DNA from 4 places in the Janthinobacterium sp. SUN118 genome. Region 1 is predicted to be linked to each of the others. Evidence: predicted binding sites of a transcription regulator. Region 1 holds the regulator's gene; each other region holds the start of a gene.
What was found. The regulator sigma-54, encoded in region 1, starts transcription at its own class of promoters, with help from an activator protein. The targets are predictions, from matches to a motif close to TGGCANGNAANCTGCTTT.
Positions count from the first base shown of each region.

Region 1 (5,436 bases):
TCACCAATTTCAGCCTGGTGCGCATGGATTTGACGGGCAAGCCCAGCTACATCGTGTCCGGCACCAAGCTCACGCATTACCCGGCCGATGATTCATCCGATATCGACCAGCCTTTCGTGCGCAAGCTGACGCCCGACATGCCGCCGATGAACATGAACGCGGAACTGGCGCATATCGACCAGGGCAATAGCCGATTGCAGCTGCACCGCAAGGTCGTGATCGACCGCGTGGCCAGCCCCAAGGCGCAGAACCTGACGCTCAAGACGGAAGCGCTGACGGTGTTCCCTGATGAAGAGCGCATGGAAACGGACGTGCCGGTCGACATGCTAATGGGAACCAATCAGGTGACAGGCGTGGGCATGAAGGCCAATAACGCCACCGGCGTGGTGGAAGTGCAGCAGTCGCTGCGCATCGTCCTCCCGCCGAGACCGCGCCCGGCCGCGGCGGCACAATGACAGAATGAAACAAGGAAACCATACTATGAAGAATATCTTGCTGTTGACCCTATTCTCGACCGTCTGCTCGCTGGGCGTGATGGGGGCGGCGCATGCCGAGAAGGCCGATTCCGACAAGGAAGCCGTCATCACCGCCCAGCGCGGCCAGATGGATGACATCAAGCAAGTACGTACCCTGACGGGCGACGTGGTGCTGGTGAAGGGTACCTTGACCATGAAGGCGGGCCGGGCCCTGATCACGGAAGATCCGCAAGGCTATCAATTCATCACCTTCTGGGCCGATCCGGGCAAGCTGGCCACCTTCCGCCAGAAGCGCGATGGCGCGGGCGACCTGTGGGTGGAAGGCGAAGCCGAGCGCGTGGAATACGACAACAAGACGGAAGTGGTGAAACTGTTTTCCAAGGCCAAGCTGACGCGCCTGGAAGGCACGAAAATCACCGATGTGGCCAACGGCGCCTTCATCTCGTATGACAGCCGCAATGAAGTGTTCAATATGGAAAATACCGACAGCGGCACCAGCTCCCCGGGAGCCGGCAGCGTGCGCATGGTGATCCAGCCGAAGACCAAGGCACCCGCGGCGGAGAAAGCGCCGGCGGCGCCCGCGCCAGGAAAGAAATAATGGAAAATACACGTTGCGGCAGTACCCTGATCGTCCGCGGGCTGCAAAAGACCTATGGCAAGCGGCAAGTCGTACATGATGTTTCGCTGCAAGTCGAATGCGGCGAAGTGGTGGGCTTGCTGGGCCCGAACGGCGCCGGCAAGACCACCTCGTTCTACATGATCGTCGGCCTGGTGCCGTCGGATGGCGGTACCATCGATATCAGCGGCGTGGATATTTCCAGGCTGCCGATCCACCGCCGCGCGCAGATGGGCCTGTCCTATCTGCCGCAGGAAGCGTCCGTTTTCCGCAAGCTGACGGTGGAAGACAATATCCGCGCCGTGCTGGAAATCCAGACCGTCGAAGGCCGTCCATTGACGAAGGCCGAGATCGAGGAGCGCCTGGATAAATTGCTGGCCGACTTGCAGATTGAAAAGCTGCGCGAGAACCAGGCCTTGTCGCTGTCGGGCGGCGAGCGCCGCCGCGTGGAAATCGCCCGCGCGCTGGCCACGGACCCGCGTTTCGTGCTGCTCGACGAACCGTTCGCCGGCGTCGACCCGATCGCCGTGATCGAAATCCAGCGCATCGTGCGTTTCTTGAAGGAGCGCAATATCGGCGTGCTGATCACCGACCATAATGTACGCGAGACGCTGGGTATCTGCGACCGTGCCTACATCATCAACCAGGGCTCGGTGCTGGCGTCGGGACGCCCCGACGACATCATCGCGAACGAGTCGGTACGCCGGGTCTATCTGGGCGAACACTTCCGCATGTGAGCCAATGAAACAATCATTGCAGCTGCGCACCTCGCAGCACTTGGCACTGACGCCGCAGTTGCAGCAATCGATACGCCTGTTGCAATTGTCTACCCTGGAATTGCACCAGGAGCTAGAGCAGCTGTTGACGGACAATCCCCTGCTCGAGCGTCTCGACGATCCGCTCGACCGCTCGTTGCGCCTGCTGTCCGATGGCGCCTTGAGTTCGACGGCCGCGCCGGCCGAGGCACCGCCCCAGCCACCCAGCCAGGAGGCGCCCGCGGCGCCGGCCGAAGCGGATGGGTTTGACGGTGAGGCGGGCGAGAGTCCGGCCGCCATGGATGGCGGCGACAGCGACTGGAGCGAAGCGAGCCGGGGCAAGACGCCCGACGACGAGGATGCCCGTCCGCAACTCGAAGCCCATCACTGCACCTTGCGCGAACACCTGATGGAGCAGATGCGCGTGACGGTGCTCGAATTGCGCGACCGCGCGCTGGTCGAGCTGATCATCGACGCGCTCGACGACAATGGCTACCTGGAAGAGTCGCTCGACGACATCCTGGCGCGCCTGCCGGCGGAGCTGGACATCGATGCCGACGAGCTGCGCACGGCGCTGGCGCTGCTGCAAAGCTTCGATCCGCCGGGTGTGGGGGCGCGCAACGCCTCCGAATGCCTGGCGCTGCAAATCAAGCGTTTGCCGCATATCGCCCTGGTGACGCGCCGCATGGCCATCGTCATCGTGGAAAAGCACCTGGCCTGGTTTGCCCAGCGCGATTTCAACAAGCTGAAAAAAGCCCTCGATTGCGACGACGAAGACTTGCGCGAGGCGCAGACCGTGATTCGCCTGTGCAATCCGCACCCGGGCGCCGTGTTCGCCTCCGACGTTTCCGACTACGTGGTGCCGGACGTGGTCGTCAAGCGCGCGCGCAATGGCTGGCAGGTGACCCTGAACAATGACGTCATGCCGCGCCTGCGCGTCAATGCCATGTATGCCAACCTGCTCAAGCAGGGCAAGGGTGAGGGCGCCATGGGGGCACAGTTGCAGGAAGCCAAGTGGCTGATCAAGAATATGCGCCAGCGCTTCGACACGATCCTGCGCGTGGCGCAGGCGATAGTAGAAAGACAAAAGAACTTTTTCTCGCATGGGGCCGTTGCCATGCGCCCCCTTGTGCTCCGTGAAATAGCTGATACACTGGGTTTACACGAGAGTACTATCTCGCGGGTAACAACTCAAAAGTACATGCTGACCCCGCACGGCATGTTCGAGTTGAAATATTTCTTTGGTAGCCACGTCGCCACCGAAGCGGGGGGCGAAGCGTCATCGACGGCGATACGGGCATTGATCGTGCAACTGACAGGAGCAGAAGACCCTAAAAATCCTTTATCCGACAGTAAGATTGCGGACATGCTGGGAGAACAAGGCATGGTGATTGCGCGACGTACTGTTGCCAAATACCGGGAAGCGTTGAAAATTCCGCCAGTGAGTCTGCGTAAGTGCTTGTAGTTTTTTCGGTTCCTCTGCGGGCCGGATACGATGGACACCGCACGAACCCGATCATCTTTAGGAGTGTGTATGAATCTCACCATCAGCGGACATCATCTCGAAGTGACACCAGCCATTCGTGAATACGTACAAACGAAGCTGGAGCGCGTGAAACGTCATTTCGATCACGTTATCGATATCGCCGTGATTCTGACCGTGGACAACCTCAAAGAGAAAGAAAAGCGTCAAAAGGCCGAAGTCAACCTGCGTCTGAGTGGCAAGACCGTCTATGTGGAAAGCCTGGCGCAAGACCTGTATGCCGCGATCGATACCCTGATCGACAAGCTGGACCGGCAAGTGATGAAATACAAAAGCAAAGTGCAAGGGCACGGTAAAGAGGCGATCAAGCATCTGCCAGACAACTCAGAGGATGAAGCCGTCGTCGCCGTCTAAGGCCACCCGCTTCCAGCAGTTGTGATCAACTAAGGGCGCACATCTTGCGCCCTTTTTTGCGCCCGTCACCCTTGCGCACGGATCGCCTGGCCGAACGCAAGGTTGTTCCTGCAGGCGCTAGAATGTTGGCACTTTCACTTCTTGCCTGCCTGCCATGAGCGACTTCGTCCACACCTCTATCCGCAACCGCACCGCGCACATTGTGCTCGACCGCCCGAAAGCCTTGAATTCCCTGTCGCTGGAGATGGTGCGCACCATGAGTGCCGCCTTGCTGGCCTGGCGCGACGATCCGCAGGTGGACGCCGTGGTGATACGCTCGAGCAGCGAAAAAGCCCTGTGCGCCGGCGGCGACATCCGCTTCTTTTACGATGCGGGCCGGGCCACGCCGCAGGGCGGCAGTGCGCTGCTGGAAGATTTCTTTACAGAAGAATATGCTTTAAATCATTTAATTCATTTCTATCCGAAACCGTATATCGCCGTGATGGATGGCGTGGTGATGGGCGGCGGCATGGGCGTGGCGCAGGCCGGCCCCGGCAACCGCTTGCGCATCGTGACGGGCCGCACGCGCATGGCCATGCCGGAAGTCAATATTGGCCTGTTTCCCGATGTGGGCGGCAGCTATTTCCTGTCGCGCCTGCCTGGCCAGCTGGGTCTGTACCTGGGCTTGACGGGCCTGACCATCGGCGCGGCCGATGCGCTGTACACGGGGCTGGCCGATGTGTATCTGCCGGAGACGGCCATGGAGGCGCTGACGGCCCTGTTCGAGTCGACGCCCGGTGAAGGCTTGCCGGTGGCCATCAAGGCCCTGGCGGCGTCATTCCAGGCCGAGGTGGGCGTCTCTGCGCTGGCGGCCGTGCGCACGGTGCTGGACCGCCATTTCAGTGCCGCTTCCGTGGCGGCCATCATGGCATCGCTGGCGCAGGATGACAGTGCGTTCGCGGCCAAGGCGCTGGCGGCAATGCGCCTGCGCTCGCCGCTGATGATGTCGGTCACCCTGGAATTACTGCAGCGGGGCGCACACCTGGGCGTGGCCGATTGCCTGCGCATGGAGCGCACGCTGGTGCGCCACAATTTTACGCATGGCGAGGTGCTTGAAGGCGTGCGCGCGCTCGTGGTCGACAAGGACCATGCGCCGCGCTGGCAGCCGGCCAGCCTGGACGAGGTCGATGCGGCCATGGTGGCGCGCTTCTTTGCACCGGTCTGGCCGGCGCAAGCGCATCCGCTTTGCCATCTGAATTAACAGGGCCAAATACAAGCGACGCGCGGTCGCTTGGCGTTCTAGCTACGTTCGCGGTGGCGCAGGACGACGCGTTCATTCGGGCTGAAATACTGCGCCAGCCGTTCCGCCATGTACACGGAGCGGTGCTGGCCGCCCGTGCAGCCGAGCGCCACCGTCAGGTAGCTGCGGTTGTCGGATTTGAATGACGGCAACCATTTCTCGATGAAGGCGCGTATGTCGGCCAACAGCTCGAGTGCGCTCGGTTGCGCATCGAGGAAGGCGATCACGGGCGCGTCGCGGCCGTCGAGCGGGCGCAAGGCCAGGTCGTAATAGGGATTCGGCAGGGCCCGCACGTCGAAGACGAAATCGGCGTCGAGCGGCACGCCCAGCTTGAAGGCGAACGATTCGAAGAACAGGGTCAGCGGCGCCCGTTCGGAGGCGACGATATCCTTGATCCAGGCGCGCAGCTTGTT
Region 1 is NZ_JAPUBV010000002.1:193,923-199,358, reverse strand. Features, by position in the region: gene lptC (LPS export ABC transporter periplasmic protein LptC) at 1-455, shown strand, start outside; gene lptA (lipopolysaccharide transport periplasmic protein LptA) at 481-1,074, shown strand; gene lptB (LPS export ABC transporter ATP-binding protein) at 1,074-1,829, shown strand; gene O0880_RS16525 (RNA polymerase factor sigma-54) at 1,834-3,312, shown strand; gene raiA (ribosome-associated translation inhibitor RaiA) at 3,382-3,744, shown strand; gene O0880_RS16515 (enoyl-CoA hydratase/isomerase family protein) at 3,899-4,984, shown strand; gene rapZ (RNase adapter RapZ) at 5,023-5,436, opposite strand, start outside.

Region 2 (5,436 bases), on a different contig from region 1:
GCTGACACCGAACGTCAACGTGTACGCCAGCGCCGCGCGCGGCTTCGAGGCGCCCACCCTGAACGAACTGTTTTACTCGGGCACGGGCGCCGGTTTCAATTTCAATTTGAAACCAGCCACCAGCACCAACCTGGAAGCGGGCGTCAAGGCCAGGATCGCCAACAATACGCATGTGAACGCGGCCCTATTCCAGATCAAGACCAACGACGAACTGGTAGTGGACAGTTCCAGCGGCGGGCGCACCAGCTACCGCAATGGCGGTAAAACCTTACGCCAAGGTATGGAAGTGTCGCTCGATTCCAGCCTGCCGTATGGCTTCACGACGAAGGTGGCGCTGACCAGCCTGCATGCCGTGTATGACCAGGCCTTCGGCGCCGTTAGCGAAGGCAGCCGCTTGCCAGGCGTTCCCAGCGCCAATCTGTTCGCGGAACTGGCCTGGAAAGATACGCTCGACCGCTTCGGCGCGGCACTGGAAAGCGTCGCCAGCAACCAGGTGTATGCGGAAGACAGCAATAGCGAAAAACCGGCACCCGGCTACACGGTGTTCAATGCGCGGTTCAATGCCAAGCAAAGCATGGGCAACTGGCGCTTCAAGGAATTTGCCCGCCTGAACAATCTTTTTGACAAGACCTACGTGGGTTCCGTCATCGTCGGCGATAGCAACAAGCGCTACTATGAAGCGGCGCCGGGGCGCAATTGGTTGCTGGGTGTCAGCGCCCAATACACTTTTTAAGTACCCCTGAAAAAAGTCCATGAGCGCTGCATTGCCTGGTCGTACTGTTCGTACTGCCTGTGGCAATGCGCCTTACCCTGAACAGTGTTCAGGCGTTCTGATGATAAAAAAGCCCGCACATCGTCCGATGCGCGGGCTTTTCAACTGGAGCGCGAAACTTCAGGGCCGCGCTTCCTTCACCCCATGTTTCTCGAAGATGGCCTTCAATTCGCCGCTGACAGCCATCTCGTTCATGGCCGCCAGCAACAGCTTGCCCACGTCCAGTTGCTGCCGGCTGACGGCCAGGCCCACGGCCCAGCCGGCACGCGGCAAGCGGGCGAACGCCACTTCGTTCACGGCGAAGGCCGGATCGCTTTTCAGCACGGACTCGATTTCCGAGCGATTCGCCAGCACGGCATCGAGCTGCCCCGCCTGCAATTGCTGCAAGGCTTCGGCGGCCGTGTCGAAGATGCGCACGTCGTCGCGGTACTTGCCATCGTCTTCGCCCAGCATCAGCATGGCCGCGATCGATACCTTTTCCACGCCGATGCGCTTGCCTGCCAGCGAAGTGACGCCATCGAACTGCGGCACGGCTTGCGTGCGGCGTGCCAGGCGCACGGTTTCCACGTAATACGGCGCAAAGATCTCGACCTTGTCGTTGTCGGCCATCAGTTTTTTATCGACCGGCACGTGCAGCATCACGTCGGCTGGACCATAACCGAGGTAATGCCCCTTCCACACCATATTGCGCAAATCGTCATTCAGGTTTTCGCCGGCGGGAAATGGCAGCAGACTCAGCTTGAGTCCCAGCTTTTTCGCCAGCGCTTCGGCAATGTCGATATCGATGCCCGCGCCCTTGTCGGAAAACGGGGCGAATTCGCTATACACGGCCACCTTCAGGCTGCCCGACTGTTGCACTTTCTGCCAGTCGGCGCGTACAGGCGCGGCCGTGCACAGGGCCAGGCAAGCGAACGCAATCATCGCGCGCGCGCCCCGGAGTTGGAATGAACGCATGGGATTCCTTCGTGATCAGTTCGACTCGCGGCGGGTTTCCAGGTAGGTCTTGATGGCCCACATGGCTTCCTGGTTGAACACGCCTTCAAACGGCGGCATGTACACGGCACCGTTGCGCACTTTGCCATGGCGTATGGTCGCCAGGTAATAATTGTCCGTTTCCTTGTAGCACGCTTGTTTCTTTGTCTCATTCTTGATGCTGAAACAATCGCGGTCCAGCTGGCGCAAGTCCGGCGCGATACCGCCCGAGATGGCTTCGATGCCGTGGCAGCGCGCGCAATTCTGGTTGTAGGCCGAGGTGCCCACAGTCAAGGCCAGCTTGTTGCCCCGGTACGGATTCTGCTCCAGCCACTTGTCGCCCACCTTGGGCAAGCCCGTGGTGTCGACGCCTTGCGGCGTGACATTGCCATGCGCATAGGCATCGGGCAAGGTCAGCAGGGAAGTGAGGGCGACAGCGCCGGCGGCCGCCATGCCGAGCAGGGTAGGAATGGAATAGGTCATGCTGGTCTCCTTGGTTTTTTTGGTCAATAACCAGGAAGAGCAAATGCCATGCCATGCGCGCACGCCCCGCGGCAGGCGAACCATGTCTCAATTTGGAACAGCTGCAACACGCGCCTGTGTCACCGCGCGCATCAGGCGGCGGCAACCGTACAGATGCTGGCCCGCTCCTGCTGCTCAAAAGTGATACGCACAGGCAAGAACCTGGCGATCACCTCGGCATTCGTCAACGCATGCTGCGACACCTTGCTGCAGCTAAACGTGCCGCCGCCGGCCAGCGCCATCGGCAGCAAGAGCTGGTCGGCCAGGTGTTCGCCCACGGCCGCGTCCGACTTGCAATAGGCCCGCACTTCGTTCAACAGGCGCTTGGCCACCGATTCCGCCAGCAACGATTTTTCGCCAAAGGAAGCAAAGACTTCCGTCACGTGTTCATGCTCGAGCGTCAGCAACAGGACATTGCCCGGCCCCTGCTCCGCCGGCAAGCCGACGATGCGCAGCTGCTTGCCGCTCCAGCCCATGCCGCTGGCGACACGCTCGAGCTCGCGCTGCGCCACATTCACGTGCACGCCCGCCACCACGCTTTCCGCAAATCCGGCCTGCCGTTCGCCGCGCTGCAGCAATGCAATGGGCTTCAAACGGGCGCAAGGCTGCACGGTGGCAATCACTTCGCCGCCGCCGGCCGGATAAAAACCATAGCGCCCCAGCGCGATATCGATGTCGGCGCCCATCTGCGCCATGGCCCGGCCATACGCGCGCTGCAAGAAATGCACGGGCGGCGCCATGGGATTATGCGTGCCGCCACTGATGCGCACAGTCGAGGGCGCATCCGCATGCAGCAGCGCCGGCAGCAAGGTTTGCAGTACCAGGGTGCAACTACCGGCGCTGCCGATGGCGAAACGGTAATCGCCGCCACGCATGGTGCCCGGCACGAACTCCAGGCTGGATGCGCCCAGCGCAACCGACGTCATGCGCGCGCCGCAAATGGCGGCTGCGGCCTGCACCGCCACCAGATGCTGGCGCAGCAAGCCGGGCTTGGCCCGGCCCGCGCGGATATTGATCAACCGAAATGGCTGGCCCGTGATCATGGACAGGCTCAGCGCCGAGCGCAAAATCTGCCCGCCGCCTTCGCCTTGTGCTCCATCTATTTCTATCATCTCTGCTTTCTTTATTGTTTAACCTTTGACGCAGACGACCTGCTTCAGGATATGCACGACATCGACCAGCTCGCGCTGCGCCAGCATCACCGCATCGATATCCTTGTAGGCCATCGGGATCTCGTCGATCACGTTCTCATCCTTGCGGCATTCGACGCCTTGCGTGGCGCGGATCTGGTCGTCGAGGTTGAAGCGCCGCTTCGCTTCCGTGCGGCTCATCGTGCGTCCCGCGCCGTGGCTGCAGCTATGGAAGCTCTCCGCGTTGCCTTTGCCGCGCACGATAAAGCTCTTCGCGCCCATGGACCCGGGAATGATCCCCAGCTCCCCCGCGCGGGCCGATACGGCGCCCTTGCGCGTGACCAGCACATCCTTGCCGAAGTGGTGCTCCTTCTGCACATAGTTATGGTGGCAATTGACGGCCTCCACATGCGTCTGGAACGGTTTATGGATGACCGTGCGCACGGCCGCGATCAGGTTCTGCATCATCACTTCACGGTTATTGCGCGCAAAACGCTGGGCCCAGCCCACCGCCTCCACATAATCGTCGTAATGCTGCGTTCCCTCTGCCAGGTAGGCCAGGTCCTGGTCCGGCAGGTTGATGAAATGGGTGCGCATATCTTGCTTGGCCAGTTCGATGAAATGGGTGCCGATGGCATTGCCCACGCCACGCGAACCCGAATGCAGCATGAACCACACGGCTCCCTGCTCGTCGAGGCACACTTCGACGAAGTGGTTACCGCTGCCCAGGGTACCCAGGTGGCGGTAGTTATTCGTGTTTTTCAGCTTTGGCGTCTTCAGGCAGATGGCATCGAATTCGTCTTTCAGCTGCAGCCAGGTGGCATCGACCACCGATGGCGGGTTCTGCCACGAACCTTCGTCGCGGCCACGGTGGCCGCGCGTCTTCGGCGACATCCCGTGCGGAATGGCGCGCTCGATGGCGCTGCGCAACGGCCCAAGATTATCGGGCAAGTCATTCGCCGTCAGCGTGGTCTTCGCCGCCATCATGCCGCAACCGATATCCACGCCGACGGCCGCCGGAATCACGGCGCCGAGGGTGGGAATCACGCTGCCGATGGTCGATCCTTTACCCAGGTGGACGTCCGGCATGACGGCGATGTGCTTGTAAATGAATGGCAAGGTCGCCGTATTGCGCAATTGTTTTTTAGCCGCTTCTTCGACAGGCACGCCACGCGTCCACATTTTGACGGGACGGCTGCCTTCGGTATGCAGGACTTCGTATTCTTCATTCTTCATCAGTGTTCTCTTTTTCTATTTTATATGGGGGTGATGACAAGGGTTGGTGAAATTTTCAGCCGACGTATCGGCCCTGGATGTAATTCCACCGGCATTCATCAGTACAACAACCCGACCAGGGATGACAGGATTTTCTGGCGGCGCACTGCGCGCGCCAGGCCGGTCTGACTCGGCTATCGATGTAATCCTGCCGGCATTCGGGGTACGACGGCGCATGACAAGGTTGAACAGGACGTCTTTAATGTAGTCTTGTCCGCATTCCTGCGCTTTACTTCACGCGCTACTTCAACAACCTGCAGCGATATCGATGGCGGCGATTTCTCCCACCCAGTGCGCTGGATCCAGCTGGCCGGCGGCAAAGGCGGCGATGATCTTGAAGACGTCGTCGGAAAAACCGCCGATATTCAGAATATCTTCACGCTCCATCGCCTGCGTCGTAGCATGCGGCGCAATATCGATGCACACCAGCCTGGCCTGCGGATTGCGCTGCTTGAAGACATTCCACTGTCCCAGCGTCGCCGTGGCGCCGCTGCGTTTGGCGTCGATCCAGGATTCGTTATCGGACACATAAATCACCAGGTCGGCCTGCTCCTGCTTGCTGTTCATGCGCAGCAGCGGCGCGCTGCAACTGGTGCCGCCACCACCGATGGCCGCCAGCCTGGCCGCATTCTCCATCACGCTATCGTGCGCATCAAGCCGGCACGTCACCACGCTGTGCTCGAACGGCAGCACCATGGCGTCCGGATTCTTGCGCAGCATGGCTGCCGCCACCAGCGCCGCCACGTCGATGCAGCGCACGTTCGA
Region 2 is NZ_JAPUBV010000008.1:13,614-19,049, forward strand. Features, by position in the region: gene O0880_RS27975 (TonB-dependent receptor) at 1-733, shown strand, start outside; gene O0880_RS27980 (transporter substrate-binding domain-containing protein) at 893-1,726, opposite strand; gene pedF (cytochrome c-550 PedF) at 1,742-2,197, opposite strand; gene rtcA (RNA 3'-terminal phosphate cyclase) at 2,359-3,378, opposite strand; gene O0880_RS27995 (RtcB family protein) at 3,397-4,632, opposite strand; gene O0880_RS28000 (RNA-binding protein) at 4,918-5,436, opposite strand, start outside.
Region 2: the regulator sigma-54 is predicted to act here: its motif matches at 2,264-2,281, upstream of pedF (cytochrome c-550 PedF).

Region 3 (5,436 bases), on a different contig from region 1:
CTGGCGTCGATCACATAGAAAAAGCCGTTGCGGTCGGCCTTGCCACCGTAGCGCTTGCCATCCATGTCGAAGGTGACGAACTCGTTGGCGCCATCAAAATCCCAGGCATCGTTGGGCGTGTTCTGATACGCCCACTTGATCTGGCCCGTCTTGACGTCGAGCGCCACGGTGGAGGACGAATACAGATTGTCGCCGGGGCGCAAATGGCTGTTCCATGGCGCCGGATTGCCTGTGCCGAAGTACGCCAGCTTGGTTTGCGGATCGTAGGTGCCGCCCATCCATGTCGAGGCGCCGCCCGTTTTCCACAGCTCGCCCGGCCACGTCTTGTTCGCCGTGCCGGAAATGCCATTGTCGCTGGCCTTGCCATCCTTGTCGTAGCGGTGGCCCATATGGCCTTCCACCGTGGGACGGCTCCACACCAGGTCGCCCGTCATGGGGTTGCGCGCTTCGACCCGGCCCACGATGCCGAACTCGCCACCCGACACGCCCGTCAGCAGCAAGCCTTCGGCGATCAAGGGCGCGGCCGTCATCGAGTAACCGGCCGCATAATCGTCGACCTTTTCCTTCCAGACGATCTTGCCCGTGTTCTGGTCCAGCGCCACCAGGTAGGCGTCGAGCGTGCCGAAGATCACCAGGTTGCCGAACAGGGCCGCGCCGCGGTTGACCACGTCGCAGCAGGGCATGATGCCGTCCGGCAAGCGGTGTTCGTACTTCCACAGCTTGGCGCCCGTTTTCAAGTCGATGGCAAAGATGCGCGAATACGAAGCCGTGACGAACATCTTGCCGTTGTGAATCAATGGCTGCGATTCCTGGCCGCGCTGCTTTTCGCCGCCAAACGAGAACGACCAGGCCGGTACCAGCTTGGCCACGGTCTTGTCATTGATTTGCGTCAACGGTGAATAGCGCTGCCCCTGCGTACCCATGCCAAACGACAAGATACTCGCTGGATTCTTCGCCGTGCTGTCGAGCATGGCACTGGTGACATTGCCGACGTCGGCCGCCTGGGCCAACGACGCCAGGGATGCCAAACCCACACTGACGACTACCCCCATGATTTTTTTCTGCACAATCATCTCCCTCTGTTATTAGTATGTGTATGTTTCAAGTGCTGCCGTGTTCACGCGGCTGGGCATGCAGCAAGGCGCACTCTTCATCGGTAAACAGGCGCGAACGCGTCAGGAAGCGCTTGCCCGTACCGTTGTCGAGTGAAAACATGCCGCCATTGCCATCGACCACGTCGATAATCAACTGGGTATGCTCCCAGTATGCAAATTGCTCGAGTCCCATGTAGAACGGCGTGCCATTCAGATTGCCGAGATAGATATCGGTGTCGCTGATATCGAACTCGCCCAGCGCGTAGCACATGGGCGTGCTGCCGTCGCAACAGCCGCCCGATTGAAAAAACATCAACGGGCCGTGACGCTCGCGCAACCTGTCCATCATCTCCAGCGCCGCATCGGTGGCGACCACCCTGGCAATTGCTGCACTCATGGCATCCTTTCTGCGCGCCGCCCCTGGCTAAGGGCGCGGCGCCTGTTGCCGGTTTAGAAGAAGCCCAGCGCTTTCGGGCTATAGCTCACCAGCAAGTTCTTCGTTTGCTGGTAGTGGTCTAGCATCATCTTGTGGTTTTCGCGGCCGATACCCGATTGCTTGTAGCCACCGAACGCGGCATGGGCCGGGTACAGGTGATAGCAATTCGTCCATACGCGGCCCGCCTGGATGGCGCGGCCCACGCGGAAGGCGCGCGAACCGTCACGCGTCCACAGGCCGGCACCGAGGCCGTACAGGGTGTCGTTGGCGATCGCCAAGGCTTCAGCCTCATCCTTGAAGGTCGTGACGGACACGACAGGACCAAAAATCTCTTCCTGGAAGATGCGCATCTTGTTGTTGCCCTTGAATACGGTTGGACGCACGTAATAGCCGCCCTCGAGATCGCCCGCCTGCGTGTTGCGCTCGCCGCCGGCCAGCACCTCGGCGCCTTCCTGGCGACCAATATCGAGGTAGGACAGGATTTTTTCCAGCTGTTCCTGCGACGCCTGGGCGCCGATCATGGTGGCCGTATCGAGCGGATTGCCCTGCTTGATGGCGGCCACGCGCTTCAGGGCCCGTTCGATGAATTTCTCGTAGATCGATTCCTGGATCAGCACGCGCGATGGGCAGGTGCACACTTCGCCTTGATTCAGCGCAAACATCGTGAAGCCTTCCAGGCACTTGTCGAAATAGTCATCATCGGCATCCATCACGTCTTCAAAGAAGATGTTCGGCGACTTGCCGCCCAATTCCAGGGTGACGGGAATCAGGTTTTGCGCCGCGTAACCCATGATCAGACGGCCCGTGCCCGTTTCGCCCGTAAACGCGATCTTGGCGATGCGCTTGCTCGACGCCAGCGGCTTGCCCGCCTCCAGGCCGAAACCATTGATAATGTTCAACACGCCCGGTGGCAGCAAGTCGCCGATCAGCTCGATCAAGACCATGATGGAAGCCGGCGTCTGCTCGGCCGGTTTCAGCACCACGCAATTGCCTGCGGCCAGGGCCGGCGCCAGTTTCCACACGGCCATCAGGATCGGGAAATTCCAGGGGATGATCTGGCCCACGACGCCCAGCGGCTCGTGGTAGTGGTAGGCATAGGTTTCCGCATCGATTTGCGCGACGGAACCTTCCTGGGCGCGGATGCAGCCGGCGAAGTAGCGGAAATGGTCGATGGCCAGCGGAATGTCGGCATTCATCGTTTCGCGGATGGGCTTGCCGTTGTCGATGGTTTCCGCCGTGGCGATCAGGCTGAGGTTTTGCTCGATGCGGTCGGCGATGCGGTTCAGGATATTGGCGCGCTCGGCAGGCGACGTCTTGCCCCAGGCTTCCTTGGCGGCATGGGCGGCGTCCAGCGCCAGCTCGACGTCTTCCGTCGTGGAGCGGGCAATTTCGCAAAACGGCAAGCCCGTGATCGGCGTAATGTTGGGAAAGTATTCACCTTTGACGGGGGCCACGAACTTGCCGCCAATGTAGTTATCGTAACGTTGCTTGAAAGGGTTGGCGACGCCCAGTTTGCTGATGTCTGCGAGATTCATGTCGTCCTCTATCGGTTTGTAGAATTGGAATATTGCTGCTTAAGTCAAACGTCCTGGTACAGATGGGGTGAGTACACGCAGTCCTCCGCAAATGCCGTGCCAGCTCGCCGCCCCACTACAAACTTAGCGGGTTTTACTGCTGTTACAAGGGAGCGGCGTCAATATCGGCGCATTGATTCCCGTCAGATGCGGGCAGCCTGGCCACGACGCGGCGTTTGCGTTTTTGAACAAGGCGCCAATACCCTGCTCCAAACCGCACCAGCCTGGCCATTTGCGGGCTCGAGTCCGCGTCCGCTGCACAATGGAACAGGTGTGCCAGACTGGAACAGCTGTGCCTAGCGGATCACCACGCCCCACGGTAATTCGCCCACGGCAATATCGGCCACCTTGCGCGCGCTGGCCGTGTCGATGACGGACACGCTGTTCGAGCGGCCATTGGCCACGTACAGCTTGGCGCCGTCGGGCGTGATGGCCATATTCCACGGACGCTTGCCGACGGGGATAGTCGCCGTCACCTTGTTGCTCGTCGTATCGATGACCATTACCGTGCCGTCGATACCGTTCGACACATACAGCTGCTTGCCGCCGGGATGGACGACGATGCCATTCGCATTCTTGCCGGCGGGAATGGTGGCGATGGCCTTGCGCTGCATCATGTCGATTACGTACACGGCATTGACCAGCTCGCACGCCACGTAGGCGCGGGTGGAATCGGGGCTGAAGCCGATGCCGCGCGGGCGCAGGCCCACGGCGATGGAAGCCACCTGGCGGCGTTGCGCCACATCAATGACGTCGACTTGCTCGGCCTCTTCCGCACCGACCAGCAGCCAGCGCCCGTCCGGGCTGAAGACGGCGTGTTCCGGGTTACGTCCTTGCACCTTGATATCCGCGAGCAAGTCGCCCGTATGGCCATCGATCAGCGCCACGCTATTGTTTTCCTCGACGGCCACGGCGACATGGCTGCCGTCGAGGGATGCGCTGACGCCTTCCGGCGACGTGCCCAGCGCCACACTGCGCATGGGCGTGCCAGCCGCGTTATCGATCAACAACAAGGCGCTGCTGGCCGCGTCCGTGACAAACAATAGCCGCCCGCCGGGATCAGCGGCGATGCCGCGCGGACGCTTGCCCGCTGCAATCTGGCGTACCACCAGGTCGGTAGCCGTGTCGATCACGCTCAGGGTGCCCGATTTTTCATTGGGAACATAGGCAAAAGGAGCGGCCTGGACCGCCATGCTGGCCAGCGCAGGCAGCAGCCAGCAAACCCGGCGCAAGCGCAAGAAGAAGTTGGGCATAATCACCTTTTCAATGAAAAAACACAGGAAAAGCGCGCGGGAGCGGCGCAAGTGACAATTGCTGTATGCAAACGCCGTGCCACTGGCAGGCGTATAATTTCAGCCCACCAATGGAGACATGGCAGGCATATTGCTTGATAAAACTATGCAGACCTGTACCGCGCACGCGGTCAAGCAGGCTTTTATTCACATTGGAGAATCCGCATGCAGCATCGTTTCCGCCTGAACACCATTGCCAGCCTGTTTGTCGCCGGCAGCGCCGCCTTCGCCCCCCACGCTTTCGCCGCCGAGGCGGCAGACCTGGCTGGCGGGCAACTGATGGACACGGTGGTCATCAGCGGCAGCCGCATCGCCCATCCCAGCCAGGAAGTACCAGCCTCCATCGACGTGGTCGACAGCGCCCGCATCCAGGATGGACAAATCCGCGTCAACGCCTCGGAAGCGCTGGCCGCCGTGCCGGGCCTGGTCGTGCAGAATCGCCAGAACTACGCGCAAGACTTGCAGATCTCGTCGCGCGGCTTCGGCGCCCGCTCGGCCTTCGGCGTGCGCGGCGTCAAGCTGATCAGCGATGGCATTCCTGCCAGCATGCCCGACGGCCAGGGCCAGGCCGCCACCTTCAACCTCGATACGGCCGAGCGCATCGAAGTGCTGCGCGGACCGTTTTCTGCCATCTACGGCAACCACTCGGGCGGCGTGATCCAGCTGTTTTCCAAGGATGGGCAAAAGCCCCCATCCGTCGAACTGAATGTGACGGGCGGCAGCGATGGCACCAGCAAGGTCGATGTCTCGACGCAAGGCCAGGCGGGCGCCATCGGCTACGTGCTCGACGGCTCGCGCTTCCGCACGGATGGCTTCCGCGACCACAGCGCCGCCACGCGCGAACAGGCGTTCGGCAAGATCACCGTCAAGCCCACCGCGGACAGCAAGCTGACCATCGTCGCCAATAGCCTGCATCAAGGCAACACGCAAGACCCGCTGGGCGCCACCTGGACCACGTTTGCCCGCGACCCGCGCGCCGGCGAAATCGACGCGAGCGACACGCAAAACCCGAAACGCACCCTGGCCGAGCGCTACAACAC
Region 3 is NZ_JAPUBV010000008.1:7,647-13,082, forward strand. Features, by position in the region: gene O0880_RS27955 (methanol/ethanol family PQQ-dependent dehydrogenase) at 1-1,052, opposite strand, end outside; gene O0880_RS27960 (DUF779 domain-containing protein) at 1,102-1,491, opposite strand; gene adh (aldehyde dehydrogenase) at 1,545-3,065, opposite strand; gene O0880_RS27970 (beta-propeller fold lactonase family protein) at 3,401-4,357, opposite strand; gene O0880_RS27975 (TonB-dependent receptor) at 4,562-5,436, shown strand, end outside.
Region 3: the regulator sigma-54 is predicted to act here: its motif matches at 3,150-3,167, upstream of adh (aldehyde dehydrogenase).

Region 4 (5,436 bases), on a different contig from region 1:
GCGCATCGACAGCATACCCTCACAGCAATTTCTGCAGGCGCTGGCCAAAGGCAAGCCCGTCTATACAGAAAGCACGCTGCTGCAATACGTGGCAGACGATCTGCGCCTGCTCAACACCGTGCAGCCCGACCTCGTCATCGGCGACTTTCGCCTGTCGCTGTCCGTCAGTGCGCGCCTGCAGCGCATTCCCTACATGACCGTCAGCAATGCCTACTGGAGTCCCCACGTGCGCCAGCATTACACGGTGCCCAGCCTGCCCCTCACCAGCGTGCTGCCCATCTGGCTGGCCAACCCCCTGTTCCGCCTGATCCGCCCGCTGGCCTTCGCCGCGCACGCCGTGCCCCTGAACCGCGTGCGCCGCCAGCACGGCCTGCCATCGCTGGGCAGCGACCTGCGCCGCACCTATACGGATGCCGACCGCACCTTGTACGCGGACATCCCGCAACTGTTTGCGCCGCAGGCCATGCCGCCCACGCACGATTATCTGGGCGCCGTCATCTGGGCCCCGCCGCTCGAGCTGCCGGACTGGTGGCAGCGCGCGGAGCTGAGCAGTGGACGCCCCATCATCTACGTCACCCTGGGCAGTTCCGGCCAGGGCCAGCTGCTGCCGCGCGTGCTGCGCGCGCTGGCCCCCCTGCCCGTCACCGTGCTGGCCGCCACGGCCGGCACCATCCGCGTCGATGCCGTGCCGCCCAACGCCTTTGTCGCCCCCTTCCTGCCCGGCGATGCGGCCGCCCGCCGCGCCAGCCTGGTCATTTGCAACGGCGGCAGCCCCACCAGCCAGCAGGCGCTGACGGCGGGCGTGCCCGTGATCGGCATCGCCGGCAATCTCGACCAGTTCCTGAACATGCATGGCATCGTCGGCGCCGGCGCCGGCCTGCTGCTGCGCGCCGACCGCTTCCAGGAAACGGCCTTGCGCCATGCGGCCACGCGGATGCTGGACGATGCCCAGGCCAGGCTGGCGGCGCGGCAACTGGCGGCCGCCTTCCAGGCTTGCCCGCCGGCGCCGCGCCTGCTGGCCAACATCCGGGCCCTGCTGGCCCCGGCTCCCCACGGCGGCCAGCCCTGACGGCCGCCGTCGGCTTTTCTTACAGCGCCTGCGCCAACACCTGCACCACGTCAACAAAATCCGTCCAAGTCATTGATTTTAAAAGAATCTCATGCATTGGCATGGAAGTCGCTTAGTACTGGCCATGAGCACCTGCCGACAGGGCTCAGGCAAGACTTCCCCAACCACATGATGTGAGGTGATCCAAATGAAATTATCCCAACTGAAACTGCTCCCGGCCGCGGCGGCACTGGCCATGCTGTGCGCCGCCGGTAGCGCCCAGGCGGGCGGCTACGGCTACTCCTACAACAACATCTTCGGCCTGCAGATCGCCGCCGCCACGGGCTCGATCACGGCCCTGAACAGCACCACCATCTCGCGCAGCACGGCCACCCTGAATGGCGTGAGCGTCATCCAGGGCGGTCCCGGCACACTCGATTCGCCGCGCGCCACGGTCGGCGCCGTCACCAAGGGCGAGAACGACTTCACGCAGCAAGGCCCGTCGGGCAACTATTCGCGCGGCGATGCGCAAATCGTCAGCACGCAATTCCCCTCGTTCCCGCCCGGCTCCACTTCCACGCAAGCCGTCAACGTGGCCGAAGTCCACCTGGACGACCCCTCCGGCACGGCCGACGCTTCCGGGCGCAACGGCTCGACCACGGGTTTCTCGGTCAACTTCGTCGTCGGCTCGCCAACGGCAACCCTGAGCTTTGACTTCCTGTCCTCGCCCTTCATGCAGGTCTTCTTGCAAAACAATGTCGGCCCCCTGTCCACGGCGACGGCCAACCTGGTGGTCACCTTCACCATCACCGATTCGACTGGCGCGACGGTCTTCAACTGGACACCCGACGGCGTGGTCGGCTCGGGCATCTCGGGCGGCACGGAATCGGCCGATGATGCCAACCTGAACACCAGCCTGGCGACCAACTTCCTGACGCGCGGCAATCTGTTCACCTATGACCCCACCGGCTGCGGCACACCCACGGGCACGGGCGTAGGCACGGGCTGCGGCGGCAATTTCAGCGCCGTCAGCAATGCCTTAAGCGCCGGCAACTACACGCTGACCCTGAACGCGGTGGAAAGCGTGGACCTCGTGAAACAGCAAGCGGCACCGGAACCGGGCACCTTGGCCCTGCTGGGCCTGGGCCTGGCTGGATTGGGCTATGCCAGCCGCCGCAAGGTCAGCGCCTGAAGCAGCTAACGGGGGGACTCACAGGCGAGGGTGGTCTCCTCGCCTTTTTTATGCGGCAAGCCTGTCGGTTTTCCTTACAGCCTGGCGCCGCCTGCACAGCCGCCGCCATGCCGCCGTCCGAGCAGGAGATGAGGATTTTTCATGAGCATTTTTTCTTGTAACCGCCTTCCCGCGGCGCTGCTGGCCATGCTGTTGCTGGCGGCTGGCGACGCAGCCCACGCCGCGGCATATGGCTATGCGTACACGAGCGTCTTTGGCCTGGTGATCAGCAATCCCACGGGCTCCACCACCTTGCTGAGCAACATCGACCTGTCGCGCACCACGGCCACCCTGAATGGCAGCAGCGTCATCCACGGCGGCAGCAACGAGATTGACGCACCGCAAGCGGCGCGCGGCGCCGTCAGCAAAGGGCAAAACGATTTCACGCAGCAAGGCATGGGCAACGCCTCGTATGCGCGCGGCGATGCGCAGATCGTCACGTCGCAGATCCCGCCCTTCCCACCGGGGTCGACGAGCACGCATACGGTCAATGCGGCGGAAACCTTCCTGACGGGCAGCGGCAACGCCGACGCGTCGGGGCGCAACGGCTCTACCACGGCCATGGCCGTCAACTTCGTCGTCGGCGAACCGGGCGCGACCTTGGCCTTCAACTTCCAGGCCCTGCCCTTCATGCAGCTGTACCTGGATGCCCTGGCCGGCACGGGATCGGCCGCCAGCACGAATATGGCGCTCACCTTCAGCATCATCGACGGCAATGGCCAGATCGTCTTCAACTGGGCTCCCGACGGCAGCCTCGGCTCGGGCATCCTCGGCGGCACCGAACTGGCCGACGACGCCAGCCTGAATACGGGCTACGCCCAGGCGCCGCTGACCAGCGGCAACGTGTTCACCTACGATCCGACCGGCTGCGGCACGCCCACCGGCACGGGCATCGGCACCAGCTGCGGCGGCCAGTTTGGCGCCGTCACGGATCTGCTGGCGGCAGGCAGCTACACGCTGGTATTGAACATGCTCAACAGTTCCGAACTGGCGTATGTGCGCCACGCCACGCCGATGCCGCTACCGGGCACCCTGCCCTTGCTGGCTGCCGGCCTGGCCGCGCTGGCCGCCGTCGCCGGCGCGACTGGCGCAACCGGCTTGGGCAGGCGCCGGGTCTGACGGGCGCCGCCGGCATGGACGGCGCCGCCTCATGGCGCCGTGGCCGGTGTCACGAGCAGCTCGGACAGCGGACGGCGCAGGGAACGCGCGCGGGCAGCCGGCCCGGCGCCGATGCGGCACAGGAAGACGGCCCGATCGAACGCCGCCGCGCCCAGCACGGACTGGCATTGTCCCGCCAGTTCCTGCGCCAGCTCCTGCATGCCCTCGGTGCGCGAAAAAGCCCGCCGTTCCCGCACATAGCGGGAAAAAATCAGCGGCGTCAGTTCCGGCTGCAATTGCAGGCCCAGCTGCGTGGCCGTCAGCCAGAAGCGCTGCATGGCGCGGCCGGCCGCCACGTAGTCATCGATATGGCGCGGCGGCGCATCGGCCAGCAGCACGCCATGCGCGGCGCAATACAGGCCGGGCAACAAGTCCATCTGCAGCCGGGGCGCCAGCGTGCCCGCCAGCCAGGTATTGAAGAAATCCACGCGGCGCCAGCTTTGCATGATCCAGCGCATCAGCCGCGCCGTCATCGGGTCGACGCCGAGCGCCTGGTCCGGGATGCGGTCGTTGCTGAAGCGCGCGCCCCATTCGATCACGTCGCGGTGCACCCTGTGCGCCTCGGGCATGGTCAGGCGCAGCTTCGCATTGTCGAACATCAGGCGCGCGCAGGCCAGGCGCGCGCGCCAGCCTTCATGCCACTGTACGCCATAGCCGGGCGGCAGGCTGGCCGCCAGCGCGGCCTTTTCGCTGGCGCGCAGGCGGCGCGTGCCGAGCCGGCGCCGCTGCACGCTGCGGCGTGGCAAGAAGGCCGCCAGCGGATCGGGCAGCATGCCGGGACTGTCGAGCAGGTGCACGTCAAACGTGGGCAGGGTATCGGGCATGGACAGGCGCCGGCGCGCCTCCATGCGCAAGCCGTGGCTGCTGGCCGCCAGCGCCAGGCTTTCCAGCAAGGCGCCCAGCGACAGCTGGCTGGGATGGCCGTCGAGGTCATACACGCAATGGCTGCGCGTATCGAAGCCATGCACGACGACGTGCCGGGCCTCGACGATCTCGAAGCGCCATGGCTGCGTATTGTCGCCGCTGGGCGCCCAGCGGGCCTGGTCGAGGATGTTTTCCAGGATGGTATCGAGCTGCGGTGCCGGCGCCATCTAGCCTCCCCGCGCCGCGCGGCGCCGCTTGATGATGGCCATCGTCAGCCGTTGCAAGGGATGGCGGTTGCCGCCCGGACGCCAGGTATGCACGAGCTTGTTGCGGTAGGCATCGAAATGCATGCCGTGCGGCGCCGCCACCACCTTGCCGCGCTTCAACAAGATCTTCAGCGCCTCGGTGGCGGCGGCGCCCGCGCACAGCTGGCAACCCATGATGGTCGATGGCCCACGCCGCTCCTTCAGGTTGATGGCGGACGGGTCGACCAGATAGGGAGCATGCAGGCCGGCCGGCGCCAGACCGACGAGGAAACGCAGGGCTTTTTCTTCCTCGGGCAAGTCGCCCCAGCCAAAATACTGCTCGAACGTCATCTTGCCCGGCATGAAGCTGAGCACGGCCGTGCCCATGCCCAGCGGCGCGGCCGTGATGGCGGGGATGCCCAGGCGCGCGCACATGGCGAAGGTGGCTTGCCGCGCGGGGAAGGCGAAGAAATCCAAGCCATCCACGTACAGGTCGACGCCGGCGAAGAACTCCGCCAGGTTGCTCTCATGCACGCCATCGGGAAATGACTTGATGTCCAGTTCGGGGTTGATGTCACGCGCCATCTGCGCCAGCACGGCCACCTTGGGCTGGCCCAGGGTGGACACCATGGCGCCGGCCTGGCGGTTGAAATTGGCGATATCGAAAGTGTCGAAATCGGCGATGTGGAAGGCGCCGATGCCCAGCCGCGCCAGGGTCAGCAAATGCACGCCGCCCACGCCCCCCATGCCGGCGATGGCCACGCGCTTGCCGCGCAGGCTGTCCTGCTCCGCCTGCGTGACCCAGCCCAGGTTGCGGGCGAACGCCGCGTGATAGGAAAAACCGTCTGTCATGCTCACCTCTGCTCTACGTCCATTGCGGACCAAGAATT
Region 4 is NZ_JAPUBV010000001.1:1,661,787-1,667,222, reverse strand. Features, by position in the region: gene O0880_RS07615 (glycosyltransferase) at 1-1,069, shown strand, start outside; gene O0880_RS07610 (EDSAP-1 family PEP-CTERM protein) at 1,257-2,240, shown strand; gene O0880_RS07605 (EDSAP-1 family PEP-CTERM protein) at 2,382-3,398, shown strand; gene O0880_RS07600 (nitroreductase family protein) at 3,428-4,528, opposite strand; gene O0880_RS07595 (ThiF family adenylyltransferase) at 4,529-5,398, opposite strand.
Region 4: the regulator sigma-54 is predicted to act here: its motif matches at 1,167-1,184, upstream of O0880_RS07610 (EDSAP-1 family PEP-CTERM protein).